4 regions of the Streptomyces sp. NPDC102467 genome follow, and region 4 is predicted to be linked to each of the others. Evidence: riboswitches for the same ligand, from Rfam matches in the RefSeq annotation. Region 4 holds a riboswitch; each other region holds the start of a gene.
What was found. Region 4 has a riboswitch for thiamine pyrophosphate ahead of thiO (glycine oxidase ThiO). Riboswitches for the same ligand answer to the same signal wherever they lie in the genome.
Positions count from the first base shown of each region.

Region 1 (7,163 bases), on a different contig from region 4:
GGAGCCCCTCATCGAGCGTCAGGAGTACGCGCTCGGCACCGCATGTGCCGCATTCCCGCTCACCATCGGTTCGGCCGCGGCAACTCTGGCCATTTCTCTCCCTTCCCATCAGGCCGAGAAACTGCTACCCGCCGCACGCCGGTTGCAGGACGAGATCGGCAGCCTCGTAGGGACACTCGCCTTCTCTATCAGCATCTGAAAACTCACTCCTTGTGATCCCCTGTGTACGTTGAGCAAGATGCCAGCAGTGTCAGGAAGGTCATTCCTGGCCAATCGACGGCAAGTTGACGGGGTAGGCGATGCGCGAGTCGGTACAAGCAGTTCAGGCAGAGATCATGATGAGCTTCCTCGTCTCTGAGGAGCTCTCGTTCCGTATCCCGGTGGAGCTCCGGTACGAGGCCGGGGATCCGTACGCGGTGCAGCTCACGTTTCATCTCCCCGGCGACGCGCCTGTGACCTGGGCGTTCGGCCGGGAGCTCCTCGTCGACGGGGTCAACGGCGCCACGGGCGACGGTGATGTTCGGATCTCCCCCGTGGAGCGCGCGGACGGCGGCGGCGCCGGCGAGATGCCGGGCGAGGTGCACATCCGGCTGCAAGTGGGTGCCGATCAGGCGCTGTTCCGGGCCGGGGTGGCGCCCCTCATCGCCTTCCTCGACCGCACGGACAAGCTCGTACCGCTCGGCCAGGAGCAGGCCCTGGCCGACTACGAGGCCGAACTCGACGAGGCCCTGGACCGGATCCTCGGCGAGGAGCAGAACGCCGGCTGACCGCCGTACGGGCCAGGCAGGGCAGTTGACGTAACGCTTCAGCAGCGCGGTGCACCCGAGCCGTTCCGCGCCGCTCAGCGCTTGCGTCGCCGCCCCCTGCCACCGCGCCCCGGCGCGGCCTGTGACGGTTCGTGGGAGCCCGGCCGGTCCGCGGAGACCACCAGCGCGGCAAGAGCGGTGGTCACCGGTACCGAGGCCACCAAGCCGATCGAGCCGACCAGCGTGCGCACGATCTCCTCCGCCACCAGCTCGCTGTTGGCGACGTCTCCGACGCTGCTCTGCGCGATCGAGAAGAGCAGCAGCAGGGGCAGCGCCGCGCCCGCGTACGCGAGGACCAGGGTGTTGACGACGGACGCGATGTGGTCGCGGCCGATCCGGATGCCCGCCCGGTACAGGCCGCGCCAGCCCATCGTCGGATTGGCCGCGTGCAGCTCCCACACGGCCGACGTCTGCGTCACCGTCACGTCGTCCAGGACGCCGAGCGAGCCGATGATGACGCCGGCGAGCAGCAGGCCGCTCATGTCGATGTGCGGGTACAGGCCGTGGATCAGGCCGGTGTTGTCGTCCGTGTTGCCCGTCAGCGCCGCCCAGCCGATGAACAGCGAGCCCAACAGGCCGATCAGCAGCAGCGATACGAGGGTGCCGAGGACGGCGACCGAGGTCCGGGCCGACAGGCCGTGACACATGTACAGCGCGATCAGCATGATCGCGCTCGCTCCGACGACCGCCACCACCAGGGGGTTCGAGCCCTGAAGGATCGCCGGGAGGATGAAGAACGTCAGCACCATGAAGCTGACCGCGAGCGCGACCAGCGCCATGACGCCCCGCAGGCGGCCCACCACGACCACGGCCACGGCGAAGATCCCGGCGAGCAGCGCCATAGGGAACTTGCGGTTCACGTCGGTGACCGAATACTGCAGATTCTCCGGGGCGTCGGGCGCGTAGGCGACGATCACCTCCTGGCCCTCGTGCAGCTGCCGGGGGGAGTCCGGCTGGACGATCTCTGTGAACGTGCGGCCCTTGTCCTTGCCGGTGTCGACCCTGATGGACGCTTTGCCGCAGGTGCCGGTGGCTTGTTGCTGTGCGGACGAGCCCTCGGCCGTGGAGGTGTCGCCGGTCGGGGTGTCGCCGGAGGCGTTCACGGACTTGCAGTCGACCTTCTCGACCCGGGTGACCGTGGCCTGCTGGGTCTGGCGGTCGAAGCCGACTCCGGTGCGTTCGTGCGCCGGTGCGCCTCCCGGCCACAGCACCGCGAGACCGACGACGACCGCGACGGAGAACGGCACCAGGATCGCCGCGATGACCTTGCGCAGGTGCTGGGAGACGGGCGCGGCGGGGCCGTGGTTGTGGGAATGGCCGTGTCCGTGGTCGCCGCCCCCTGCGCCCGACGGGTCCGGTCCGTGCGGTGGTTGGGGCGGCGTAGGCGGAGGCTGTTGCGTGGTGGTCACCGCCCGATCATCGCAAGAACGGCAGGGGCCCTCTGTTCAACGCGTCCGAAGGGACGCTAGCGTGGAGGCACCTTTGCAAACGCGGGAGCTCGGAGCACCGGGCTGAGAGGGCGCTGACCTTCGTCCCAGCGTGTTTCACGTGAAACAGCGTGGAGCACCGACGACGAATATCGCTGCGTCGACCGCCGAACCTGTTACCGGGTAATGCCGGCGTAGGGAGTAGGTCTACATGACCACAACGGACGCACGCACGCCTGCCTCCAGCGGCTCTGAGCCGGAGGCCGGGAAGTCCACCGGATGGCACAAGGGGTATGTCCAGGGCTCGCGCCCCGACCTCCAGGTGCCGGTCCGCCAGGTGCACCTCACCAACGGCCAGGCCGTCACGCTGTACGACACCTCAGGTCCGTACACCGATCCGACCATCGACACCGATGTCCGCCGGGGCCTTGCGCCCCTCCGTGAGAACTGGATCATCGCCCGCGGCGACACAGAGGAGTACGCGGGCCGGCCCGCCCGCCCCGAGGACGACGGGATCAAGCACACTTCGCCGCGCGGCGGACTGCGCAACCTCGACGCGGTCTTCCCGGGCCGCCCGCGCCAGCCGCGACGCGGTAGGAGCGGCGAGCCCGTGACGCAACTCGCGTACGCCAGGCGGGGCGAGATCACCCCGGAGATGGAGTACGTGGCCATTCGGGAGAACGTGGCGCCTGAGGTCGTACGCGAGGAGATCGCTGCGGGCCGCGCGGTCCTGCCCGCCAACGTGAACCACCCGGAGATCGAGCCAATGATCATTGGCAAGCGGTTCCTGGTGAAGGTCAACGCCAACATCGGCAACTCAGCGGTCACTTCGTCCATCGAGGAAGAGGTGGACAAGATGACGTGGGCGACCCGCTGGGGCGCCGACACGGTCATGGATCTCTCCACCGGCCGCAACATCCACACCACGCGGGAGTGGGTCCTGCGCAACTCCCCCGTCCCCATCGGCACCGTGCCGCTCTACCAGGCCCTCGAAAAGGTCGACGGCAGGGCCGAGGAACTGACCTGGGAGATCTACAAGGACACGGTCGTCGAACAGGCCGAGCAGGGCGTGGACTACATGACCGTCCACGCCGGGGTCCGCCTCCCGTACGTCCCGCTGACCGCCGACCGCAAGACCGGCATCGTCTCGCGCGGCGGCTCGATCATGGCCGCGTGGTGCCTCGCGCACCACAAGGAGAGCTTCCTCTACGAGCACTTCGAGGAGCTGTGCGAGATCCTCGCGGCGTACGACGTCACGTACTCGCTCGGCGACGGACTGCGCCCCGGTTCCATCGCGGACGCCAACGACGAGGCGCAGTTCGCGGAGCTCAGGACGCTCGGCGAGCTCAACTCCATCGCCAAGCGGCACGGCGTCCAGACGATGATCGAGGGGCCGGGCCATGTCCCGATGCACAAGATCAAGGAAAACATCGACCTCCAGCAGGAGATCTGCGAGGAGGCACCGTTCTACACGCTCGGCCCGCTGACCACGGACGTCGCTCCCGCGTACGACCACATCACGTCCGGGATCGGCGCCGCGATGATCGCCTGGTGGGGCACGGCGATGCTCTGCTACGTCACGCCCAAGGAGCACCTGGGCCTGCCCAACCGCGACGACGTGAAGACCGGCGTCATCACGTACAAGATCGCGGCCCACGCGGCGGACCTCGCGAAGGGGCACCCCGGCGCGCAGGACTGGGACGACGCGCTCTCCGACGCCCGCTTCGAATTCCGCTGGGAGGACCAGTTCAATCTGGCCCTCGACCCGGACACGGCACGGGAGTTCCACGACGAGACGCTCCCCGCCGAACCGGCGAAGACCGCGCACTTCTGCTCGATGTGCGGTCCGAAGTTCTGCTCCATGAAGATCTCGCACGACATCCGGCGTGAGCACGGCGCGACGAAGGACGAGGTCGAGGCGGGCATGGAGCAGATCGGCGTCACGGCGGCTGCGGGAGCGTCGGCCGAGGAGGTCGCTGCGGGGATGCTGCAGAAGTCGAAGGAGTTCGCGGCTAGCGGTAACCGAGTCTATTTGCCCATGGCCGACTGAGACGGGCGACGGAAGGCCACCGAGTGGGCCCCGCTCGTAGGAGCGCGGGCCCGCTCCGTGTTGGAGTCCTGCGTCAAAAGGCCGGTGCACCCAGATGTGACGGCCGGTATAAAGATCCTCACCGGAGCCGTCTCGGGAGGCGGTTGCCAGATTCAATCGACAAGGGGTGGGGATCAAAGGTGTTGTTGAGAAGAATATGCAGATGGGTGACGGTGGCGGGGGCAGCGGCCGCGCTCAGCCTTGTTGGGACGACAGCCTCGCACGCTGCTGATCAACTCGAGGTCCGGTATGCGGGAAGCGTGTCGGAGGACTTGGGCACCCTGCAGATCAGCGCTCGATCCGGAGCTGACATCAAGAAGATCACGGCTCATCTGATCTCGTACACAACGAAGGCTGAGGTGGCCGAAGTCGGGTCGAAGGATTTCCGGCTTTTCTCCGGGACGGCCCAGGATGGCGTATGGCGCACGAAAAGGCCGCTGAAGCTGCCCGAGCTCGGCAGCTATCGCATCGACGTGGACGTGACGGACGTCAACGGCGATCATGTGCATCAGCAGTCAGCCGGAGACCTTGCCTATTACGTTGTCGCACAGTTCGGCAAGCTGAGCGTCGACCGCACATCGATCGACCGCGAGCATCGCGAGGTGCAGGTCGAGGGGACGTTGTATGGACGGTGGCCTACGCGTGAAGTGAAGCCCTTGGCGGCACGCCAGGTCGACATCGATGTCGACTACTGGACTCAGATCACCGTTCCTACCGAGGAGAACGGTCACTTCAGCACCTCGGTCCGACTGGACAATGCCGCCCCGATTCAGGCCGTCTCCCGGGCGGGCGGTGGCGCTCCTAGCGTGCTGTACGGGGAGTCGGAGCCCGTACAGATCGGCGTCGACCAGGTTCCCACTCGTTTCATAGCGACGGTCAGTAAAACCGACATCGATTTCAACCAGTCCGTCACGCTGAACGTCAAAGTCGAGCAGAAGACTGGCGACGGATGGGTACCGCTGGCGGGACGGTCCGGCGGTGTCCTCTTCGGCCCCAATGACTCCGCGACAGATGGTGTGGGGCAGTTCACCAGCGCCGACGACGGCACGTTCACCATGGAATACACGCCCTGGCAGGGCGGCTACTTCCAGATGGCGCTGAACACCGACGACGACCCGTTCCTCCAGGCCTCGACAGGCACCAGCGCCGTCGTGCATGTGCACAGGGCTTCGAAGTTCACGGCCTTCACCGCCAGTCGCTCGGACACGGGTCAGGTTCACACCGAGGGACTCATCGATTTCCCCGACGGGTGGAGCCCGGCCACGATCCTTGTTGATATTCAGTATTCGCCCGACGGCTCCGAGTGGACGACCGTTGCCACGGACGAGGCCTTCTGGGGAGGCAGCGGCTACGAATTCGCAGCGGATATCGACCGGAGTACGGCTGGCTCGTACCGAGCCGTCTTCGCCGAAGACACCAACTTCCAGTCGGCGACATCGCAGAGCGTGTCCGTTGAGGCCTCCTCGTAGGGACGCCGCATTGCGACAGCACCTTGGCAGTACACGCAAGTGCAGGTCGGCAGCTCTGGAGTGCTGCTCTGCTCCATGAAGATCTCGCACGACATCCGGCGTGAGACGGCGCGACGAAGGACGAGGTCGAGGCGGGCATGGAGCAGAAGTCGAAGGAGTTCGCCGAGGCGGGCAACCGCGTCTGTCTGCCGCTCGCCGACTGACCGGCGTACGCGCCTGACCCAAGGCTCGGGGCCCCTGCAGTCCGCCCCGAGCCGAGGTCACGGCCCTGTGCCCCGCCGAGCGTCAGTCGGGCTGGTGCTCGGGGCCACCGAAGTCCGGGCTCGTGAAGTCCGGGCTGGAGAAGCCGGCGCGCTGTCCCGTGGCGGTACCGCCGCCGTCGGGGCTGCTGAACCCCGGCCTGTTGTAGCCGAGGTGGGGCATGCGGCCGCCGGAGCCGCCCCTTCGGCCGCCGAGTGGGCTCCCGCCCCCTGGCGGGCCCGCCAGGGCGTCCCGCAGGAACGGCTGGATGCCGCGCTCGAGGAGCACATCGCCCCAGGCGTCTCTGGCCCGCGCGACCTCCTCGTTGGCCTCGCCGTGGGCGCTTGCCTGGAGCGAGGTCGAGCCGTTGCGCAGAGCCGTCAGGAGCAGGCAGACCGCCGCGACGAGGATGAGTGCCGCGGCGAGCGCACCGAAGACCCAGCCGACCGACAGCAGGGTGTCGGCGAAGTCCGGTGGCGGGTTGAGCATCTTCAGGATGAAGCCGACCAGCAGGAAGATCGCGGCCGCGGTCCCGGCGAGGACCGGGGCGAGCACGACGGCGACCGCGGCGACACCGGGTCCCGTGGTCTCCGCGACCTCGCCCACGGCGGCGGCGAAGCCCATGGAACTGCCGCCGCCGGACTCGGCCGGGCCGGCGGTGCCTCCTTCACGTAGCGGACGGACGGGCCGCGGGGCGGTACGCAGTTCCTCGCGGACCTTGACGTAGTGCTCGTATTCCGTGGCGGCCGCCGTATTGATCAACGCGGCGGCGCCGAGCGCCATGGTGCGCAGTTGTTCGGGGTTGAGCCGCTGGCCCACTGTGGCGAGATCAGGTTGGTTCGGTGCGGTACGCAGCGCTTCATCGAGGACCCGCTCGAACTCGGGGCGGTCCTCGTTCAGCAAATGCGGAGCGCTGTTCATGTGCATCCCCCGATGCTCCGTAGGGCTTGGTGGCTCGCATGGTTACGAGCCGTCGGGCAGAAACGGAGGGGAGCCTGCTACGGATAAGCCGATGGTAGAGCGGTCACGGCACGCGGTGACAGGGGGTTTCCGGAAATTGCCCCTGCGCCCTGTCGGATCCTCCGCTTACCCCGCCTGCCCGATGAACTGTCAGGTATCCATGGGGAGTTGC
Region 1 is NZ_JBIWKA010000008.1:226,941-234,103, reverse strand. It holds gene ACIREE_RS18740 (IclR family transcriptional regulator) at 1-199, shown strand, start outside; gene ACIREE_RS18735 (SsgA family sporulation/cell division regulator) at 300-767, shown strand; gene ACIREE_RS18730 (YibE/F family protein) at 842-2,215, opposite strand; TPP riboswitch at 2,287-2,451, shown strand; gene thiC (phosphomethylpyrimidine synthase ThiC) at 2,445-4,283, shown strand; gene ACIREE_RS18720 (hypothetical protein) at 4,583-5,791, shown strand; gene ACIREE_RS18715 (hypothetical protein) at 6,077-6,958, opposite strand; gene ACIREE_RS18710 (metallophosphoesterase) at 7,142-7,163, opposite strand, start outside.
Region 1: another riboswitch for thiamine pyrophosphate. It lies ahead of thiC (phosphomethylpyrimidine synthase ThiC); the one in region 4 lies ahead of thiO (glycine oxidase ThiO).

Region 2 (7,163 bases), on a different contig from region 4:
GTGCAGCTACGCCATCCCGCAGCGCTCTGGCAGGTGCTCTGGCCAGCGTAAATTGCAATGGTGCTGGGCCGCCTGTGGGCCGTCCGAGGAGAACCCACCATGGCCGGGGACGACCAACGATGACCACGGCGTAGGGCCGAGACCCCAGGTCACGCCCGTTCGTCTGCCACACTGGTACAGCCATGCCTAAGCCCGGAGAACTCACTTTCGTTGCCCCCCGCGGAGCCAAGAAGCCGCCGCGGCACCTTGCCGACCTCTCGCCCGCCGAGCGGAAGGAAGCCGTTGCCGCGATCGGTGAGAAGCCGTTTCGCGCCAAGCAGCTGTCGCAGCACTACTTTGCGCGGCTCGCGCATGATCCCGCGGAGTGGACCGACATCCCCGCCGGTTCGCGCGAGAAGCTGCGGGAGGCGTTGCTTCCCGAGCTGATGACCGTCGTGCGGCATCTGTCGACCGACCAGGACACCACGCGCAAGACCCTGTGGCGGCTCTTCGACGGCACGCTCGTCGAGTCCGTGCTGATGCGGTACCCGGACCGGGTCACCATGTGTATTTCGTCCCAGGCCGGCTGCGGGATGAACTGCCCGTTCTGTGCCACCGGGCAGGCCGGTCTCGACCGGAACCTGTCGACCGGCGAGATCGTGCACCAGATCGTGGACGGGATGCGGGCGCTGCGTGACGGGGAGATCCCCGGTGGGCCGGCCCGGCTGAGCAACATCGTGTTCATGGGCATGGGTGAGCCGCTCGCCAACTACAAGCGTGTCGTGCAGTCCATCCGGGCGCTGACCGACCCCGAGCCCGACGGGCTCGGGCTCTCGCAGCGCGGTATCACCGTGTCGACGGTCGGGCTCGTCCCCGCCATCAACCGGTTCACCGACGAGGGTTTCAAGTGCCGCCTCGCCATCTCGCTGCACGCGCCCGACGACGAGCTGCGCGACACCCTCGTACCGGTCAATACACGGTGGAAGGTGCGGGAGGTGCTCGACGCCGGTTTCGAGTACGCCGCCAGGTCCGGGCGCCGGCTCTCCATCGAGTACGCCCTCATCCGTGACATCAACGACCAGGCGTGGCGCGGTGACCGGCTCGGCCGGATGCTCAAGGGCAAGCCGGTGCATGTGAACCTGATCCCGTTGAACCCGACGCCGGGCTCGAAGTGGACGGCGTCGCGGCCGGAGGACGAGAAGGCCTTCGTCGAGGCGATCGCGGCGCACGGTGTGCCCGTCACCGTCCGGGACACCCGTGGTCAGGAGATCGACGGGGCGTGTGGCCAGCTCGCCGCGACCGAGCGGTAGCCTGGACTCCAGTTGGTCCGAAGGGCTTCTGCTCCACGTAGTCTCAGTAGTACCTACATCTGCATATTCCGACAGGGGAGCGCCACAGCGCTGAGAGTGCGGCACCAGACCAATGGCAGGCCGCAGACCCTCTGAACCTCGCCCGGGTCATTCCGGGTAGGAAGTTCGGTCACCACTCATGCTGTTGCGCCCTGCCCGGAGATCTTCGGAGGTCTCCGGGCAGGGCCGCGTCTTCTCCTGGTCATTCCAGGAGGAATTCGAATGAGAACGAGCAAGAAGACGTACGTGGTCATGGCCGTGGGCCTCGGGCTTGTCGCGTTGTCCGCGTGCGGGTCGTCGAGCGGCTCGGGCTCCGGCGGCGACTCCAAGACCGTCACCCTCGTCAGCCACGACTCGTGGGCCGTCTCCAAGAACGTACTGAAGGACTTCGAGAGAAAGTCCGGCTACAACGTGAAGGTCCTGGAGGACGGTGACGCCGGGCAGGCCGTCAACAAGGCGATCCTCTCCAAGGGCAATCCGCAGGGGGACGTCTTCTTCGGCGTCGACAACACCCTGCTGTCGCGCGCGCTCGACAACGGAGTCTTCTCCTCGTACAAGGCCAAGGGTCTGGGAGAGGTGAAGAGCGAGTACCAGCTCGATGCCGGGAAGAATCGTGTCACTCCCGTCGACACCGGTGACATCTGCGTCAACTACGACAAGAAGTACTTTTCCGAGCACAAGTTGACGCCGCCCTCGTCCTTCGCCGATCTGGCCGAGCCGAAGTACAAGGATCTTCTGGTCACCGAGAACGCGGCCACCTCCTCGCCGGGCCTCGGCTTTCTGCTCGGGTCCGCCGCGCAGTACGGCGACGACGGCTGGCAGGGCTACTGGAAGAAGCTCGTCGCCAACGGTGTGAAGGTCGTCGACGGCTGGGACCAGGCCTACAACGAGGAGTTCAGCGGGAGCGCCGGCGGCAAGAAGGCGGGTGGCGAGCGGCCGCTCGTCGTCTCGTACGCGTCCTCGCCGCCCGCCGAGGCGATCTACTCCGACCCGCAGCCCAAGACGTCGCCGGTCGGCGTCTCGACCGGGACCTGCTTCCGGCAGATCGAGTTCGCCGGGCTGCTCGACGGGGCCGGGAACGAGAAGGGCGGGCAGGCGCTCCTCGACTTCCTGATCTCGAAGGAGTTCCAGCAGGACATGCCGCTCAACATGTTCGTCGACCCGGTGGCCGGGAACGCCACCGCGCCCGCCGACTACACGAAGTACGCCGCGAAGGTCGACGATCCCGAGACCATGAGCCCGCGCAAGATCGCGGACAACCGTGACAGCTGGGTCAAGGCGTGGACATCGCTCGTAAGGAAGTGACGGCGAAGACTCGCCCCGTACGAGTACGACGCCCGTCCGGGAGCGCGGCGCGGCTCGGCCTGATGGTCGTGCCCGTCGTGTTCTTCGGGGTCTTCTTCGCGTACCCGGTCGTCGCGATCGTCCGGCGGGGGCTGCACGTCAGCGGTGCCTGGCAGTTCGGGCGGATCGTGGACGTGCTGGGGGAGTCGGACATCCGGCACGTCCTGTGGTTCACGGCGTGGCAGGCCCTCGCCTCTACCGCCCTCACGCTGCTGATCGCGCTGCCGGGCGCGTACGTGTTCGCCCGGTTCGACTTCCCCGGCAAGCAACTGTTGCGGGCCGTCGTGACCGTGCCGTTCGTGCTGCCGACCGTCGTCGTCGGGACGGCGTTCCTGGCGCTGGTCGGCCGGGGCGGGCTGCTCGACGCGTTGTGGGGTGTGCGGCTCGACACCACGGTCTGGGCGATCCTGATCGCCCACGTCTTCTTCAACTACGCGGTGGTCGTACGGACCGTGGGCGGGCTGTGGTCGCAGCTCGACCCGCGCCAGGAGGAGGCCGCGCGGATGCTCGGCGCCTCGCGGTTCGCGGCCTGGCGGACGGTGACGCTGCCCGCGCTCGGTCCGGCCGTGGCGGCCGCGGCGCTCATGGTCTTCCTGTTCACGTTCACGTCGTTCGGGGTCGTGCAGATCCTCGGCGGGCCGGGCTACTCGACCCTCGAAGTGGAGATCTACCGGCAGACCGCGCAGATCTTCGACCTGTCGACCGCGGCCGTCCTGACGATCGTGCAGTTCGTCGCGGTGGGACTCATCCTCGGTGTGCACGCCTGGAGCGTCCGGCGCCGGGAGAGCGCGCTGCGGCTCGTCGACCCCGCCCACACCGCGCGCCGGCCGCGCGGGGCGGGCCAATGGGCGCTCCTCGGTGGGGTGTTGGTGACCGTCGCCGTGCTGATCCTGCTGCCGCTCGGCGTGCTGGTGCAGCGCTCGCTCGATGCCCCGGGCGGGTACGGGTTCGCGTACTACCGGGCGCTGGGCGACGCCGACGGCGGCACCTTCCTCGTGCCGCCCATCGACGCCATCGGGAATTCGCTGGAGTACGCGCTCGCCGCCACCGCCATCGCGCTGCTGGTCGGCGGGCTCGCCGCCGCCGCGCTCACTCGGCGCGCGGGACGCCTTGTACGCGGGTTCGACGCGCTGCTGATGCTGCCGCTCGGGGTGTCCGCGGTGACCGTCGGCTTCGGGTTCCTGATCACCCTCGACAAGCCGCCGCTCGACCTGCGGGCGTCCTGGATCCTGGTGCCGCTCGCGCAGGCGCTGGTCGGTGTGCCCTTCGTGGTCCGCACCATGCTGCCGGTGCTGCGGGCCGTCGACGGGCGGCTGCGGGAGGCCGCCACCGTGCTCGGGGCCTCGCCGCTGCGGGCCTGGCGGGAGGTCGATCTGCCCATGGTGCGCCGGGCGTTGCTGGTCGCGGCGGGGTTCGCGTTCGCCGTGTCGCTCGGCGAGTTCGGGGCCACCGTGTTCATCGCGCGGCCCGACAACCCGACCCTGCCGGTCGCCGTGGCGCGGCTGCTCGGCCGGGCCGGTGACCTCAACTACGGGCAGGCGATGGCCCTTTCGACGGTCCTCATGGTCGTCTGCGCCGTCTCCCTGCTGCTGCTCGAACGTATGCGGCCCGCGCGGGCCTCGACCGGGGAGTTCTGATGGCGGCCTTGCTCGCACTCGATGACGCGACCGTACGGTTCGGCGGGCGCGCGGTGCTCGACGGCGTGGACCTGGAGGTCGCCGACCACGAGATCGTGTGCGTCCTCGGCCCCAGCGGCAGCGGCAAGTCGACGCTGCTGCGGGCCGTCGCGGGCCTCCAACCTCTCGACCGGGGAAGGGTGTTGCTGGGCGGCCAGGACCAGGGCGCAGTGCCCGCCCACAAGCGGGGTGTGGGTCTGATGTTCCAGGACCACCAGCTCTTCCCGCAGCGGGACGTGGGCGGCAATGTCGCTTTCGGGCTGCGGATGCACGGTGCCGGTCGGAGCGAACAGGCTTCACGCGTAGGGGAGTTGCTCAAGCTCGTCGGCCTGCCCGGCGCCGAGCGGCGGGCCGTCGCCGCTCTGTCGGGAGGCGAGCAGCAGCGTGTCGCGCTCGCCAGGGCGCTCGCGCCGCGGCCCCGGCTGCTGATGCTGGACGAGCCGCTCGGCCAGCTCGACCGGTCGCTGCGCGAACGCCTCGTCGTCGAACTGCGGGAACTCTTCGGCGAGTTGGGGACCACCGTGCTCGCCGTCACACACGACCAGGGTGAGGCCTTCGCGCTCGCCGACCGGGTCGTCGTCATGCGCGACGGACGGATCGCCCAGTCCGGCACGCCTCTCGACGTGTGGCGGCACCCGGCCGACGAATTCGTGGCCCGCTTCCTCGGCTTCGACAACGTCGTCGAGGCAGCCGTATCGGTCTCCGGCGACGCCGCGGACACTCCGTGGGGCAAGGTGCCGGTGCCGCCCGGCTCGCAACCGGGCCCGGCCAAGATCCTCGTACGGCCCGCGGGAGTACGCCTGGTCGCCGCCGCCGACGCCCAGGTGACCTGCACCGTCGCCGCCCGCACCTTCCGCGGCACCCATGTCGCCCTGCACCTGCAGCCCGACGGCGCGCCCCGGCTCGAAGTGGCCTGCGCACTGCGCGCGGCGCCGGAGCAGGGCGCCGAGGTCGGCGTCGCCTTCGACGCGGCGGAAATCGTGGTGCTGGGCGGGGGACCGGCTACGTAGGGTCGGCGCATGACGACACCCGCGCCACAACCGACCGGACATCTCTCGCACGACCGATTCTGCGACGAAATCATCGCGCAGACAGGGGCGTTGAGGGAGCACCTGGCCGGCGCCGACCTCTCCGCGACCGTGCCGACCTGCCCCGACTGGAGCCTGCGCGAACTCGCCGAACACGTCGGCCGCGCCCACCGCTGGGCCGAGGCGATGGTGCGTACCCGGGCGGTCGAGGCGCTGCCCGAGGACGCGGTGCCGGACCGTGCGCCGGCGGACGACGCCCCCGCCACGCTCGATGCCTGGCTCGGGGACGGGGCCCGGCGCCTGGCGGAGACGCTGCGCGCCGCCGGGCCCGACACCGGCTGCTGGAGCTGGGCCTGGCAGCAGGACGCCGGGTTCTGGGCCCGCCGGATGACCCACGAGACGGTGATCCACCGGGCGGACGCGGCGCTCACCGTGCAGGCCGACTACGCCGTGGCGCCCGAAGTCGCCGCGGACGCGATCGACGAGTGGCTGCGGATCGTGCGCTTCGTCCAGGATGTGAACGCCCTGCCGGCGGCACAGGAGTTGAAGGCGGGCGGGCGCACCCTGCATCTGCACGCCACCGACACCGCCCCGGAGCTGGCCGCCGAATGGCTGGTCGAGCTGTGCGACGAGGGCATCGTCTGGCACCGCGACCACGCGAAGGCCGACGTCGCGCTGCGCGGCCCGCTGACGGCCGTGCTGCTCGCCTTCTACCGGCGTGAACCGCTCGACGCCGGCCGGGTCGAGGTGCTCGGCGACCGGCCGCTGCTGGACTTCTGGATGGAGCGGGCGTCCTTCGAGTGATCCCGGTGAGTCCCGGTGAGTCCCGGTGAGTCCCGGTGAGTCCCGGTGAGTTCCGGTGAGTCCCAGTGAGTCCCAGTGAGTTCCGGTGAGTCCTACGACCGTTACAGGATCTAGGACGCGGGTCGGACGAGGCCCGTCTCGTACGCGGTGATCACCGCCTGTGCCCGGTCGCGCAGCCCCAGCTTGGCGAAGAGCCGGTTGATGTGGGTCTTCACTGTGTGGTCGGTGATGGTGAGCCGGTCGGCGATCTGGGCGTTCGACAGGCCGCGCGCGATCAGGACGAGCACCTCCACCTCGCGGGTGGTGAGTCCTTCGACGCTGCGGTTCAGCGGTGCGGTGGCGCGCTGGCGCGTGAACTCGGCGACCAGACGCTTGGTGATCTCCGGGGACAGCAGGGCGTTCCCGGCCGCCACCACCCGTACGGCGTGCAGGAGTTCGGGGAACGTGGCGTCCTTGAGGAGGAAACCGGACGCGCCCGCGGCCAGCGCCTCGTAGACGTACTCGTCGAGCCCGAACGTCGTCAGCATCAGCGCCTTCGTCGCGCCCTGCGACGCGTCGAGGATGGTCCTGGCGGCCTCGATACCGTTCGTGCCGGGCATCCGGATGTCCAGGAGCACCACGTCGGGGCGGTGCTCGGCGGCGAGCCGCACGGCGTCCGCGCCGTCCTCGGCCTCCGCCACCACCTCGATGTCCGGCTGGGTCGAGAGAAGTCCGGCGAAGGCGGTGCGCACGACCGCCTGGTCGTCGGCGACCAGGGTGCGGATGACCGGCCGGGTGACAGGAGGGGTCGGCGTCACCACGGCAGCACCGCCTCCACCAGGAACCCGCCGTCCTTGCCGGGCCCCGCCCGCAGGCTGCCGCCGACCAGGGCGGCGCGCCGGCGCATGCCCGGCAGGCCGTGGCCGGGGGGTTTCGCCGAGGAGGGTGCGTCGGGCCCGGCTCCCGGCCCGTCGTCGATGACGCGAATGGTCAACTGGTTACGC
Region 2 is NZ_JBIWKA010000010.1:124,793-131,955, reverse strand. It holds gene rlmN (23S rRNA (adenine(2503)-C(2))-methyltransferase RlmN) at 183-1,289, shown strand; TPP riboswitch at 1,353-1,470, shown strand; gene ACIREE_RS21940 (thiamine ABC transporter substrate binding subunit) at 1,551-2,633, shown strand; gene ACIREE_RS21935 (ABC transporter permease) at 2,609-4,309, shown strand; gene ACIREE_RS21930 (ABC transporter ATP-binding protein) at 4,309-5,358, shown strand; gene ACIREE_RS21925 (maleylpyruvate isomerase N-terminal domain-containing protein) at 5,368-6,180, shown strand; gene ACIREE_RS21920 (response regulator) at 6,291-6,977, opposite strand; gene ACIREE_RS21915 (sensor histidine kinase) at 6,974-7,163, opposite strand, start outside.
Region 2: another riboswitch for thiamine pyrophosphate. It lies ahead of ACIREE_RS21940 (thiamine ABC transporter substrate binding subunit); the one in region 4 lies ahead of thiO (glycine oxidase ThiO).

Region 3 (7,163 bases), on a different contig from region 4:
ACCGGGCTCGGCCTGGAGCGGCTGGCCTCACTGCTCCAGGGCAAGAACTCGGTGTTCGAGGGCGACGTCTTCACCCCGTGGCGCCGCCGGGTGCCCGGCCTGTGGGACCTCGACGAACCGTCATTGCGCCTCGTCTGCGATCACCTGCGCTCGGCCGTGGTGGTGATCGGGGACGGCGTGCGGCCGGGCAACACGGGCCGCGGCTATGTGCTGCGACGACTGGTGCGCCGCGCCCTGACGGTCCTGTGGCGTGACGACCCCTCGCGTCAACTCGGCGATCTCCCGGCCGAGTTGGTGTCGCACACGCTGGACCACTTCCGTCAGACCACGGACCCGGACGAGGTGCGCAGGGTGCTCCTCGACGAGGAACGCCGGTTCGGCGGGCTGCTCCGGCGGGGGCGGCAGGTGCTCGCCCGTCCTCGCTTCCAGGGCACGCTGGACGAAGAGGACCTGCACTATCTGCACGACACGCACGGTCTGCCCCGGGAACTGGTGCTGAGCCTGCGGCCCCGGCCCGAGCCGGAGATTTCGGAGATGTCCTAGTCGCGGGCGGCCCGCACGTCGCCGTTCACCGTGGTGAGTTCCATGGTCCGGTCGGTCTGGCCGGACCGGCCGGTGTTCTCGCCACCGTCCGGGACCGTGATCATCGGACGGCCGTTGTCCGTGGCCGCGGTCACCCGGTAGGCGGGAGAGTCGTGCGGAACGGAGACGTCCACCGAGCCGTTGACGGTCCGCGCGGAGAGCCGGCGCGGGGCGGTGGCGGAGCCGAGTGTGACGTCGCCGTTGACCGTACGGGCCCGCAGTGCCGCGGCGTGTACGGCTGTCGCGCGCACCGAGCCGTTGCGGGTGACGAGCCGCACCGTGGCGTCGCCCCGGCCCGAACCGGCCAACGCCACATCGCCGTTGACGGTGGTCAGGTCGAGAGGGCCGCTCACTCCGGCGACGTCGATGCCGGCGTTGCGGGCGGTGACCGTCACGGACGTGCCGGCGGGGACGTCGATCTCCGGCATGCGGGGGCACTCCCGGTCCGGATGGTCGCGGCCCTTGCACGACAGATCCAGGACCTGGGTACGGCCCTGCCGGGACCAGTGATGGGCCACCGCCGGGTCGACGCCCACCTGGTCGTCGTCCGCGGGCCGCAGGCGCACCCCGTTGTCCGTGGTGATGGTCAGCCGTAGGTTCGAAGCCGCAGACCCGGCACCGTCCGCGGGCGTTCGACCGTCGCCGCCGGCCCCGCCGCACGCCGCCAGGAGAGGGATCGTCGCCAGCCCGACGGCCACGTACCGGGCAGATCTCTTCGTCGCTGCCTTCATGCCGCTCGATTGCCCCGTACCGCGCCCGGCAAGCCCACCGAGCGACGGGCGCGGTGGGCTCACCGCAACAACCCGTGAAGGACCCCGCTCTCCGCCGGATCGGCGGAGAGCGGGGCGGCGAGCTCACTGCCGAACCCTCCCGGGAAGGACTCGGGCGTAAGCCGCCGCCGCACGAAGTCCCCTGCACGGTGCGGACGAAACGTGGGAAGCCGCTTTTGTCGCCTCTTGGTGCTGCTGTTCACCGATATCCGGCCCGAAGGAAGGGGAGGCGTGCCTCGCCGGGCCCTGGGTAGGCGCACCGCACACGGGCTGCGACAGGTGCGCGGCCCGCAGGGCTGAGGGGTCGAGGATGGAGCGAGCGCGGGCGAGTTTCCCGGCGCGTTGGGAAGCCGGGGGCGTCCTGGTCGTCGAGGTCGTCGGAGAGTTCGACGGCGTCGCCGCCACCGAACTGTGCGGCCTGCTGGCGCGCATGACAGGCACCGGGCAGCGGCTTTTCGTGGTCGACTTCGGGGGAGCCGGGCGCTGTGAGCCCGGCGGGGTCCGGCAGTTCGTCCGGACGAGCCTGGACGCGGAGGCGTTGCCGGACGAAGGCTTCCTGGCCGTCGTCGCGAGCCCCGCCACGCGCCCCGCGCTGCACGCCGAGGGCGCGGGCCGGCTTGCGGGCGGCCTGCACGACACCGTCACGGACGCCATCGAGGCCTGCTGGGCCTCGGCTCCGGAAGAGCTGGGGGAGCCGGCTTCCTGAACCGGGAGACACCGGCCGTCCGTACGGACAGGGTTTTGCCCCGGGGCCGCCGGGGCCGTTCAAGGACAGGAGCTCAGGGCGCGCCGTCGCCCGACGCGGCCCGCACGGCGGCTTCGGCGTGCAGCCGTGCCGTGGGGAACACGGGGACCGGACTGTCCCCGGCACCGATCAGCAGCTCGATCTCGGTACAGCCCAGGACGATCCCCTCAGCGCCGGCGTCGACGAGCCGGGCGATGACGTCCTGGTACGCGACGCGTGACGCGTCGAGCACCTCGCCGAGGCACAACTCCTCGTAGATCACCCGGTGGACGAGCGCCCGCCCGGCGTCGTCGGGGACGAGCACGTCGAGCCCGCCCTGTTCGAGGCGGCCGCGGTAGAACTCCTGCTCCATCGTGAACGCGGTGCCGAGCAGGCCGACCCGCTGGACACCGGCCGCGCGTACGGCGTCGGCCGTCGCGTCGGCCAGATGGATCAGGGGGACGGCCGTGGCCGCCTGCACCTGATCGGCGACCTTGTGCATCGTGTTGGTGCACAGGAGCAGCAGGTCGGCGCCGGCCGCCTCCAGGGACCTGGCGGCCGCGGCGAGAATCTCACCGGCCTGCTCCCAGCCGCCCTCGATCTGCAACCGCTCGATCTCCGCGAAGTCCACGGAGTACACCACGCATCGCGCCGAGTGCAGTCCGCCCAACCGCTCCCGGGTCAGCTCGTTCAGCAGCCGGTAGTACTCCGCGGTCGACTCCCAGCTCATTCCGCCGATCAACCCGATGGTCTTCATCGCACGACCCTATGCGCGGCGGCGGGAAGCCCGCACGCAGAGCCCGCACGAGGGGGCGCCGCCACCGCACACCGACGGAGCGGCTACTGTTCGCACCGGTACTGCCCGACACGGGGTGCCCCGCGACAGCGACGGGGCTGAGATCACACCCGTAGAACCTGAACCAGTTAACACTGGCGGAGGGATGTCAGCGATGTCGATGTCGCACGCTTCCACGGACCCGCGAGCCGCCGAGCGGCACGGCGCGGGCGCCTTCGACGGGCGGATGCCCGCCGCGCCGGGGGACTGGCGGCCGGAAGCGCGGGGGATCGCCCCCGTCCCGGAGGACCACCGGTACGGCGGCGCCGGACGGCTCTTCACCGTGTGGTTCGCGCCGAACCTGACGATGAGCGGAGTCTTCACCGGTACGGTCGGCGTCGCTCTGGGCCTGGACTTCGCCACCGCGCTGGCCGCCGTGGTCCTGGGTACCCTGCTCGGCGCCGTGCCCACCGCGTACCTCGGCACGTGGGGCAGCCGCACCGGGGCGGGCCAACTGCCCCTGGCGAGGCTGGCGTTCGGCCGGGCAGTCGTGGTACCCGGCGTTCTGCAATGGCTGTCGTCCATCGCCTGGGACGCGCTCATCGGCCTGTTCGGCGGAGACGCGCTCGCCCGGCTCTGCGGCTGGCCGTTCTGGCTGGGGGCACTGGTGATGATGGCCGCCCAGGGTGCGTTCGGCGCGCTGGGCTATGAGGCGATCCACCGCCTGCAGAAGTGGATGACGGCCGTCCTCGCGGTCGCCTTCTGGGCCCTGGCGCTGCGTCTGGCGCACGCCGGCGTCACCCCCGCGGGCCACGGGAGCGCGCAGGGCGCCGACCGTCTCGGCGCGTTCGCCCTGACGACCACCATCGCGCTGAGTCTGGCCATCTCCTGGGCGCCGTACGCCAGCGACTTCAGCCGCTACCTGCCACGCGCCACCTCTCGGGCCCGCATGTTCTGGTGCACGCTGGCGGGCGTCGTCGTCTCCTTCACCGCCGTGCAGGCGCTCGGACTCTGGGGCGCTTCGGTCTTCACCGACCAGACCGCGCAGGGCGTCGACACGCTGCTCGGCGGCGGGGTGATCGGCTCCCTCGGGCTCCTCGCCGTGGCGCTGGCCGCGCTGTGCAGCAACGCGATGAACGACTACAGCGGTTCACTGGCTCTCCAGGTGATCGGCGCCCGCCTGCCACGCCCGCTCGCCGCCGGACTCGCCGCGCTCCTCGGGTACCCGCTGGTGCTGTGGATGCATGCCGCCGACACCGCCGCCCGCTTCCAGAACGTCCTCCTGTTCGTGGGGTACTGGATCCCCGGCTTCGTCGCGGTCGTCCTCGTCGACTGGCTGGCCCGGGCCCGCGCGCGACGCGGCGCCCCCCTCGACCTCGCTGAGGAGCAGAGGCGTCAACAGCCGCTCCTGCCCGCCCTGTTGGCGTTCCTTGCGGCGTTCGCCGCCACTGTCCCGTTCATGAACACGAGCCTCTACGTCGGCCCCGTGGCCGAAGCGCTCCACGGCGCGGACCTCGGCTACTACGTCGCTTTCGGCACCGCGCTCGTCGTCTACGCGCCGATCAGGCTGCGGCGAGCGGTGGTTTGAGCCGTTCTGCTGTCGGCCAAGTCGGTCGCGGCTTCCACGGCCCGGTCGGCACGCTCGTCCCATGCAGCCGGTCTTCGTCCTCGTACACAGTCCGTCGGTGGGCCCCTCGACCTGGCACCCCGTGGCCGCGCAGCTGACCGCGGCGGGATACCGGGTACGGGTGCCGTCCCTGGTGCACGTCGGCGCGGGGGCGCCGCCGTTCTGGCCCGGCGTCGTCGATGCCGTCCGCGACGATCTGCGGCAGCTCCCCGCCGCCGACCCCGTCGTGCTGGTGGCGCACAGCAACGCGGGCCTGTTCCTCCCGGCGATCCGCTCGGGCCTCGACCGCCGCGTGACCGGCTCGATCTTCGTCGACGCGGCGCTGCCGGCCCGGACCGGGCCGACCCCGGTCGCCTCGCCCGAACTGCTGGAGTTTCTCCGCCCCAAGGCGGTGAACGGCAGGCTGCCGCGCTGGACCGACTGGTGGGACGAGGCGGACGTTGCCCCCATGTTCGCCGATCCGGCGGTACGGCGGACGGTCGTCGAGGAGCAGCCCATGCTGCCGCTGTCCTACTACGAGCAGCACATCCCGGTCCCCGACTGCTGGGACGACCACCCGTGCTCCTACCTCCTGTTCGGCCCGCCGTACGAGGACCTGGCCGCCGAAGCGCGCGACCGCGGCTGGCGTGTGGCCCACCAGCCCGGCGCCCACCTGCACCAGCTGGTCGACCCTGCCGGAACGGCCGGGCACCTCGTCGAGCTCGCCGGCACGTCGTGACCCGGACTTTGCGCGCCGGGCCTCAGGCAGGGGAACCTTCTTGCGTTATAAGCAAAATATTATGCGTTGCGGGCGTACGTACGTACCGTTGATCTCATGACGCACCACGTATCCGCAGGTCACGACCGTGATTCCCACGCCCACGCCCACGGCATGGAACAGCCCCCGGACGACCTCGTCGAGATCCTGGACCTCGATGCGGAGATGTTCGCGCCCTACCTCGACTCCGTGCACCGCAAGATCGCGGACCTGTCGGAAGGCGGCGTCCGGCACATCGTGGACCTCGGCGCCGGCAGCGGTACCGGCACCTTCGCCCTGCTGCGGCAGTTCCCCGACGCCCGGGTCACCGCCGTCGACAGCTCCGCCCCCATGCTGGAACAGCTGACCCGGACCGCCGCCGGCAAGAACCTCGCCGCGCGCGTGCACCCGGTGCGGGCCGACGCGGGGAAGAGCCTCCCGGGCGTCAGCGACGCGGATCTCGTCTGGGCCTCGGCCTCCCTGCACCACCTGGACGACCCCGCCGCGGCCATGGACGTCATCTTCGCCGCGCTGCGCCCCGGCGGGCTCCTCGCCGTCGCCGAGCTGGACGGGATGCCCTACTTCCTGCCCGACGACGCGGTGCCCGACCGGCCGGGCCTGGAAGCCCGATGCCGTACGGCGCTCACTTCGCTCCACGCCGAACAGGTGCCCCACCTGGGATCCGACTGGGGCACCAGACTGGCGGCGGCCGGTTTCGACATCGCGTACGAACAGACCGGGCAACTGCGCCCGGCCGCCGCCGACAGCCCGCTGCGCGAGAGAGCCGGACGCTATGCGTACCTCACCCTGCGCCGCATCCGCGACGCTGTCGACGGCCTCGTCGAAGCCGCCGACCTCAAGGCGCTCGACACCCTCCTGGACGGCGGCGCGCAGGACGTGCGCCACCGCGCCGACCTCGAGGTGCGCTCGACGCGACAGCTGTGGATCGCCCGCCGCCCCGCCGGAGCCGGTTCCTGACCGCAGCGCGTCTCGCTTACGCTCTGCGAGGTGTGCGCAAATGTCATGGTCGCCGAAGACGACGAGAAACAGGCCGAATTGGTCCGCCGCTATCTGGAGCGGGAAGGCCACGCCGTCACCGTCGTACGGGACGGGCGGCAGGCCATCGAGGAGATCCGGTACAGGGAACCCGACCTCCTCGTCCTCGATGTGATGATGCCCCGGGCCGACGGCCTGGACGTGGTGCGGGTGCTGCGGGCGGAGGCGCGGGAGATTCCGGTGCTGATGCTGACGGCCCGCAGCACCGAGGACGATCTGCTGCTCGGCCTCGATCTGGGGGCCGACGACTACATGACGAAGCCGTACAGCCCGCGCGAGTTGATGGCCCGGGTCCGTACCTTGTTGCGCCGCACCCACCGCGGCGGTCATGCCGCGCCCGGCTCCCCGGAGTTCAGGGTCGGCTCGCTGGTCGTCGATCCCGACCGGCACGAGGTGTCGGTCGACGGTGCCTCGGTGGAGTGCACGCCGGGCGAGTTCCGGCTGCTCGCGGCGATGGCCGCCGAACCCGGCCGGGTCTTCAGCCGTCAGCTGCTCCTCGCCGAACTGCACGGATTCGACCGGTACATAGGCGACCGCACGGTCGACGTGCACGTCATGAACCTCCGCAAGAAGATCGAACCGGAACCGCGCCGCCCGGTCCGCCTGCTCACCGTGTTCGGCGTCGGCTACAAGCTGATGGACCCGGCGAAGGGCGCCCGCGATGCGTCGGCGTAGGACTGCCGCCGACCGGCCGCCGTTGCGCAAGAGCCTGCGCGGACGGCTGCTGGCCGTCTCCGTCCTGGTCGCCACCTGTTCCGTGGCGGCGACGGCCTGGCTCGCCGTGCAGACCACGTCCGGCGCCATCAAGCAGGAGCAGGGCCAGAACCTCGCCGACGACACGAGGATCTACGACACCCTTCTCGGGTACGCCGCGACGCACCCCCGGTGGGACG
Region 3 is NZ_JBIWKA010000012.1:135,346-142,508, forward strand. It holds gene ACIREE_RS25505 (alanine--tRNA ligase-related protein) at 1-543, shown strand, start outside; gene ACIREE_RS25510 (DUF4097 family beta strand repeat-containing protein) at 540-1,313, opposite strand; gene ACIREE_RS25515 (hypothetical protein) at 1,663-2,058, shown strand; gene ACIREE_RS25520 (aspartate/glutamate racemase family protein) at 2,132-2,833, opposite strand; TPP riboswitch at 2,935-3,035, shown strand; gene ACIREE_RS25525 (purine-cytosine permease family protein) at 3,027-4,439, shown strand; gene ACIREE_RS25530 (alpha/beta hydrolase) at 4,501-5,196, shown strand; gene ACIREE_RS25535 (class I SAM-dependent methyltransferase) at 5,293-6,192, shown strand; gene ACIREE_RS25540 (response regulator transcription factor) at 6,223-6,945, shown strand; gene ACIREE_RS25545 (sensor histidine kinase) at 6,932-7,163, shown strand, end outside.
Region 3: another riboswitch for thiamine pyrophosphate. It lies ahead of ACIREE_RS25525 (purine-cytosine permease family protein); the one in region 4 lies ahead of thiO (glycine oxidase ThiO).

Region 4 (7,163 bases):
GAACCGCTCGTCCTGCTGGGGGTTGCCGGGGGAAGTGGCCCAGCCGCGAGGGTTGGCCACGAAGACCTGGACGGCCTCGGCCTCGAGGTCCTGCGCGTAGGAGAGCCCTATGGAGGCGAGGCCGCCGGCGACGGGGACGTGCCCGCCGATGGGGTTGCGGGTGCGGATGTTGCTGTTCACCCGGTCCAGGGTGTCATCCTTCCCCTCAGGAGCAATATCCTTCCCCTCCGGAGCATGGACATGAGCGCGGCCCGATCCGCGCGACCGGCGGCTAGCGGATCGTGATCTTGATCGTGGAGCCCTTGGGGGCCTCGTCGCCGCCCTCCACGGACTGACTCTTGACCGTGTCACCGAAGAGGCCCAGGAGGCCACGGTCCTCGTCGACATCAAAACCCGCGCCCTCGAGCTTGGCGTGCGCATCGTCGACGCTCATGCCCGTGACGTCCGGCACCTCGACCATCGGCGGGCCCTTGGAGATGACCAGGGTCACCGTGTCGCCCTCGGCGAGACGGCCGTCGCTGGGGGACTGGCGGGCCACGTCGCCCTTGTCCTCATCGGAGTTGACCCGCTTCGTGTCGATCTCCGCCTCCAGACCCGCTTCCTGGAGCTCGGCCACGGCGTCGTCCTCGGACTCGCCCGTGACGTCGGGCACGTCGACCGGTGCGCCCTTGGAGATGACGAGAGCGACCGCGGATCCGGAGTCGCGGGTCGCGCCCGCATCCGGGTTCGTGCTGATCACGGAGCCCTTGTCGACCTCTTCGCTGAACGCCTTGGTGATCATGCCCGGCGCCAGACCGCGCTTCTTCAGGTCGCTCTTCGCTGTCGCGAGAGGCGTGCCCTTGAGGCTGGGGACCTTGACCGTCTTCGGGCCCTTGGACACCGTCAGGTTCACCGTGCCGTCGTCACGGATGCGGGCGTTCGCCGCCGGGTCCGTGTCCATGACGGTGCCGCGCTTGTACGCGTCGCTGTACTTGTACGTGGTCCTGCCGCCCGGCTGGAGGCCCGCCTCGTCGAGGCGCTGCTTCGCCTGCGCCTCTGTCTTGGCGAGCAGGCGCGGGACCTTGGTGAACTGGCCCGAGTTGATGTACCAGACGCCCGCGCCGACACCGAGGACCAAGAGGATCGCCGCGACGATCGCGAACGTGCCGCGCCGCGGACGGCCACCCCTGCGGCGCGCGGGCGCGGGTGCCGGTGGTGCCGGTGGCGGTGTCCGCAGGATGCTCGTGCGGTTGAACCGGTCCTCTTCGGTCGGCAGTCCCGTCGGCAGTTCCGTCGGTAGCGGGAGCTGCGCCGCGCGCGGGATCACGCTCGTACGGTCCTCCGCGCCCGCATGCTCCTTGTCCCGGGCCTGCGGCGGCGCCGCGTCCAGCTGGGCGTCGGTCAGCGTCGACCGGGCTTCCCGCACGTCGGCGAGGAGCGCCACCGCGTCGTACGGGCGCAGCTGCACGGCGCGCGCGGTGGCCGACGCGACCAGGTCGTCGAGTGCGAAGGGGAGGCCGGGCACGGCCGCCGAGGGCGGCGGCACGTCCTCGTTGAGGTGCTTGTAGAGAACCTGGGCCGGGGTGTCACCGGAGTGCGGTTTGCCGCCCGTCAGCATCTCGTAGAGGACCACCCCGCACGCGTAGACGTCCACGCCGGCCGTCGCCGTGCCGTCCTCGATCTGCTCGGGCGCCAGATACGAGACCGTGCCGAGGAGCGTCCCGGTGGTGCTCGTGACCGTGTCCACCGCGCGGACCAGGCCGAAGTCCGCCACCTTCACGCGGCCGTCGTCCCCTATCAGGACGTTCTCCGGCTTCATGTCACGGTGGACGAAGCCCGCGCGGTGCGCCGCTCCGAGCGCGGCGAGCACCGGTTCCAGGATGTCGAGCGCCGCCCGGGGCCGCAGCGCACCGCGGTCGTGCAGGACGTCGCGGAGCGTGCAGCCCGCGATGTACTCCATCGCCAGATAGACGTACGCGCCGTCGGCACCCTGGTCGAAGACACCGACCACGTTCGGGTGCGAGAGACGGGCCACCGACTTGGCCTCGCGGATGAAACGCTCGACGAACGAGACGTCGGCCGCCAGCGAGGGGTGCATCACCTTGAGCGCGAGCACGCGGTCGAGGCGCGTGTCCACGGCCCGGTAGACCGTGGCCATCCCGCCGACCGCGATACGTGCGTCGATGCGGTACCGGCCGTCGAGCACATGCCCGAGCAACGGGTCCTGAAGGGTCGTGTCCACGCAAGGGAGTCTACGAGGAGCGACTGACAGGGCTCGCGCCCGCTGCGGGACCGGGCCCGTACTGCAGCAGAGCTGTGACCCTGTCAGAAGGCCGGGCGCTCGGGGTCGAGGTGGGCCCGCCCCTGCCTGGGCGAGGAGGCCTCGGCGAAGTGGCGCTTGGGGATGCGGCCCGCGCGGTACGCGAGCCGGCCCGCCTCCACCGCGTGCCGCATGCCCTCGGCCATGAGCACCGGTTCCTGGGCCCGGGTCACCGCCGAGGCGAGCATCACACCCGCGCATCCCAGCTCCATGGCGAGGGCCGCGTCGGAGGCCGTCCCCGCGCCCGCGTCCAGGATCACCGGCACGCGCGCGTGCTCGACGATCAGCTGGAAGTTGTGCGGGTTGCGGATGCCGAGCCCCGAGCCGATGGGAGAGCCGAGCGGCATGATCGCCGCGCAGCCCACGTCCTCCAGCTTGCGGGCCAGGACGGGGTCGTCGTTGGTGTAGGGCAGCACGGTGAAGCCGTCGTCGACCAGGGTCTCGGCGGCGTCCAGGGTCTCGATCGGGTCGGGCAGGAGGGTGCGCTCGTCGGCGATCACCTCGAGTTTGACGAGGTCCGTACCGAGTGCCTCACGCGCGAGGCGGGCCGTGAGGACCGCTTCTCCGGCCGTGAAGCAGCCCGCGGTGTTGGGAAGAACCTGGATGTTGAGCTTCTCCAGGACCGACAGGACCGAGCCGTGCACCGACGCGTTCACGCGGCGCATCGCCACTGTGGTGAGTTCGGTGCCGGAGGCGGTCAGGGAGCGTTCCAGGATGTCGAGGCTCGGGGCGCCCCCCGTACCCATGATCAGGCGCGAGGAGTACGAGGTGCCTGCGAGGACGAAAGCGTCGTCGGCCATGGACGATCAGCCTCCTTGTACGGCGGTGAGGACCTCGACGCGATCCCCTTCGCAGAGCGCCGTCGCGGACCACCGGGTGCGCGGGACGACGGTCTCGTTGAGGGCGGCGGCGACGCCGGAGTGTGCGGTGGTGAGTGTGGTGACGAGGGCTTCGAGGGTGGTCTCGGTGGTCACCGCGCGCGGCTCACCGTTGACGGATACGTTCATGCGGGCTGCTCCAAGGAGGCGTCACTGCTGCGGAAACGCCCCGGGGTGAACGGGCGGGCCTCTTCCGGGAGTTCGCCGGTGGCCAGGACCCGCGCCATCGCGTCACCGGTGACCGGCGTGAGCAGTACTCCGTTGCGATAGTGGCCGGTGGCCAGAAGGAGGCCCGGCAGGGTCGTCGGGCCGAGGAGCGGGGCGTTGTCGGGGGAGCCGGGGCGCAGGCCCGCACAGGTCTCGGTGAGGGGCAGTTCCGTGATGCCGGGGACGAGTTCGTGGGCGTCCCGCAGGAGTTCGTAGACCCCGCCGGCCGTGACCGTGGTGTCCCAGCCGAGCTCCTCGCTGGTGGCGCCCACGACGAGCTCGCCGTTGACGCGCGGCACCAGGTAGAGGTGGCTGCCGCGGACGACCGCGCGGACCGTGCGGCTGAGGAACGGCGCGTACTGCCGGGGCACCGTCAGCCGCAGGACCTGGCCCTTGACCGGGCGGACCGGAGGCAGCACCTCGTCCGGGACTCCGGCGAGACGGCCGCTGAGGCTGCCCGCCGCGAGCACGGTCTGGTCGGCCGCGAGCTCGGTGCCGTCGTCGAGGACGACGCCGCGCGCCCGGTCCCGTACGACGGAGAGCCGCTCGACCCAGGACCGGTGGAAGTCCACGCCCGCACGCTCGCAGGCCGTCACAAGGGCGCCCGCGAGCCTTCTCGGGTCGATCTGATGGTCACCGTCGACGCGCAGGCCCCCGCGCACGCCCGGCGCGAGCATCGGCTCGAGGCGGCGGCAGTCGCGGCCCGACAACCACTCGGACTCCAGGCCCGACTTCTGTTGCAGCGCGTGCAGTTCACGCAAATGCGCCCGGTCGTCCGCGTCCAGCGCGACCGCCAGCGTGCCGCACGCGCGGTAGCCGAGATCCCGTCCCGAGGCCTCGGACAGCTCGGCCGCGAACTGCGGATAGCGGCGCGCCGACTCGACGTTCAGACCGAGCAACGCCTCTTCGCCGTAGTGGAGTTCGGTGACTGCGGCCAGCATGCCGGCCGCCACCTGAGCGGCCCCGCCACCCGGTCCGGGATCCACCACCGCGACGGACAGACCACGCTGCGCGGCCCTCCACGCGGTGACCAGACCGATGATGCCGCCCCCGACGATCAGTACGTCGGTGGCTTTGTGCGCAGTACGCGACATGGGCGTCCAGCCCCTCCCTTCGCCGGCATGACCCGGATCAGGTTCGTACGGTCGGAGGCCGCTCCAGCCTCCCTCTCAGCCCGCTGCGTACGGGCTCCCGCGAGTGCTTTACGTCGGCCACCCTAACTCCTGCGCGCGACCCCCAGTAAGGGAGCCTCCGGCCGTTGCCCGTCGGCTCGACGGCACGTTGGGGGTTTGATCTCTAAACCGGTGACACGTGTGCAGGACGTCACGGCACGGGAGTGGTCCGCGCCGCTGACTGTCGCAAGATCAGGTGCCTAAGGTGATCCTGTGAGCGAGCAGCGGAGCGGTAACGGGACACCTTCAGGGCAGCGGCACGTGGTCGTCATCGGCGCGGGAATGGCCGGCGTCCAGACGGCCGTGGCCCTGCGCGAACAGGGCTTCTCCGGTGCCGTCACGCTGATCGGCGCGGAGCCCCACCAGCCCTACGACCGGCCGCCGCTGTCCAAGGCCGTGCTGCTCGGCAAGGCCGACGGCTCCGCGTTCGACGTCGACTTCGAGGCGCTCGGCGTCACCCTGCAGGTGGGCCGCGAGGTCACGGGGGTGCGCCCCGGCGACCACGAACTGGACACGGCCGCGGGCACCGTCCCCTACGACGTCCTGGTCGTCGCCACCGGCGCCGAACCGGTCAGGCTGCCGGGCGCGGAGGCCGCCCCCGGAGTGCATGTGCTGCGCACCCTCGACGACGCAGAGCGGCTGCGGCCCGTGCTCGCCGGGCAGCGCGACGTGGTGGTCGTGGGGGCCGGATGGATCGGCGCCGAGTTCGCCACCGCCGCCCGCGAGGCCGGCTGCCGGGTCACCGTCGTGGAGGCGGCCGAGCGGCCGCTCGTCGGAGCGCTGCCCGCCGAGGTCGCGGCCCCCATGACGGCCTGGTACGCGGACGCCGGAGTCCGACTGCGCACCCGCGCGCGCGTGGAGCGCGTCGAGCCGGGGGCCGTGGTCCTGGACGACGGGGCCCGGCTGCCTGCCGAAGCGGTCGTCGTCGGCATCGGCGCCTGCCCGGCCACCCGCTGGCTGGAGGGCTCCGGCATCGAGCTGGGCGCCCACGGCGAGGTGGTGGCGGACGCGAGCCTGCGGACGTCCGTGCCCGACGTGTACGCCGTGGGGGACTGCTCGTCGTTCCCCTCGCGGCGCTACGGAGAGCGCCTGATGGTCCACCACTGGGACAACGCCCTACAGGGACCGCGCACGGTCGCGGCGAACATCATCGGTGAGACACCGGCCGTGTACGACCCGGTGCCCTACTTCTGGTCCGAGCAGTTCGGCCGCTTCGTGCAGTACGCGGGCCACCACGGCGCCGCCGACGCGACGGTATGGCGCGGCGATCCGGCCGGCGCGGCGTGGTCGGTGTGCTGGCTGCGCGAGGGCGCCCTGGTGGCGGTGCTGGCCGTCGGCAAGCCCCGGGACCTGGCGCAGGGCCGAAAACTGATCGAGGCGGGCACCGCGCTGGACCCGGACCGGCTGGCCGATCCCGCCCGCCCCTTGAAGTCCGCTCTGGCGTGATCGTCGCCCGGACCCACGGTCCGAACTGCGGAAACACCTGGTCAGCCCGCCCCGGCTTCCGACTGTCAGTCCGGGATGGCACGCTTGTCCCGTGACCGAGATTGACGCAAAGATCGATGCTCTCGTCCCCGACTGGCTCACCCTCCCCGACATTGCCGAGCAATTCGGCATCGAGGTGACGCGTGTGCGACAGCTGGTGAAGGAGGGCCAGGTGATCGCCGTACGCCGTGGTGAGAACAGGGCGCTGCACGTGCCTGCCGCCTTCATCGACGGCGACAAGATCGTCAAGGGCCTCACCGGCACCCTGACGCTCCTGCGGGACGACGGCTTCAGCGACGCCGAGATGCTGGAGTGGCTCTTCACCCCCGACCCGAGCCTGCCGGGGACGCCCGCGCAGGCCCTGAGCGAGAATCGCGGCACGGAGGTGAAGCGCCGCGCCCAGGCGCTCGCCGTCTGACCTGACAACCGTCCGGCGTGCGCACCACGGCCTCCGTGGTGCGCACGCCACCGCCATCGACAACGGGGGATTTCCCATGGCCGACCCGAAGCGCGCGCAGCTCGCCGATGCCCGGCTCTACCTGTGCACCGACGCTCGCAAGCGCCAGGGAGACCTGCCGGAGTTCCTCGACGCCGTGCTCGCCGGCGGCGTGGACATCGTGCAGCTGCGCGACAAGGGCATGGAGGCGGGCGAGGAGCTGGAGCACCTCGCCGTGTTCGCCGACGCGGCCCGCCGCCACGGCAAGCTCTTCGCGGTCAACGACCGGGCGGACGTCGCGCACGCGAGCGGCTCGGACGTGCTGCACCTGGGCCAGGGCGACCTGCCCGTCCCCGCGGCCCGCGCCGTCCTCGGCGACGACGTCCTCATAGGCCGCTCCACGCACTCCGACGCGGAGGCCTCGGCCGCCGCCGTCCAGGACGGCGTGGACTACTTCTGCACGGGCCCCTGCTGGCCGACCCCGACCAAGCCCGGCCGCCACGCCCCCGGCCTCGGCCTGGTGCGCCACACCGCGGGCCTCGGCACCGACCGCCCCTGGTTCGCCATTGGCGGCATCGACCTGGGGAACCTGGACGAGGTCCTGGAGGCCGGCGCCCGCCGTGCCGTCGTCGTCCGGGCCATCACGGAAGCCGACGATCCGGCCGCCGCGGCAGCCGAGTTCGCCA
Region 4 is NZ_JBIWKA010000007.1:96,911-104,073, forward strand. It holds gene ACIREE_RS15820 (deoxyribonuclease IV) at 1-180, opposite strand, end outside; gene pknB (Stk1 family PASTA domain-containing Ser/Thr kinase) at 272-2,221, opposite strand; gene ACIREE_RS15830 (thiazole synthase) at 2,305-3,099, opposite strand; gene thiS (sulfur carrier protein ThiS) at 3,106-3,306, opposite strand; gene thiO (glycine oxidase ThiO) at 3,303-4,478, opposite strand; TPP riboswitch at 4,476-4,589, opposite strand; gene ACIREE_RS15845 (NAD(P)/FAD-dependent oxidoreductase) at 4,770-6,002, shown strand; gene ACIREE_RS15850 (Rv2175c family DNA-binding protein) at 6,094-6,459, shown strand; gene thiE (thiamine phosphate synthase) at 6,536-7,163, shown strand, end outside.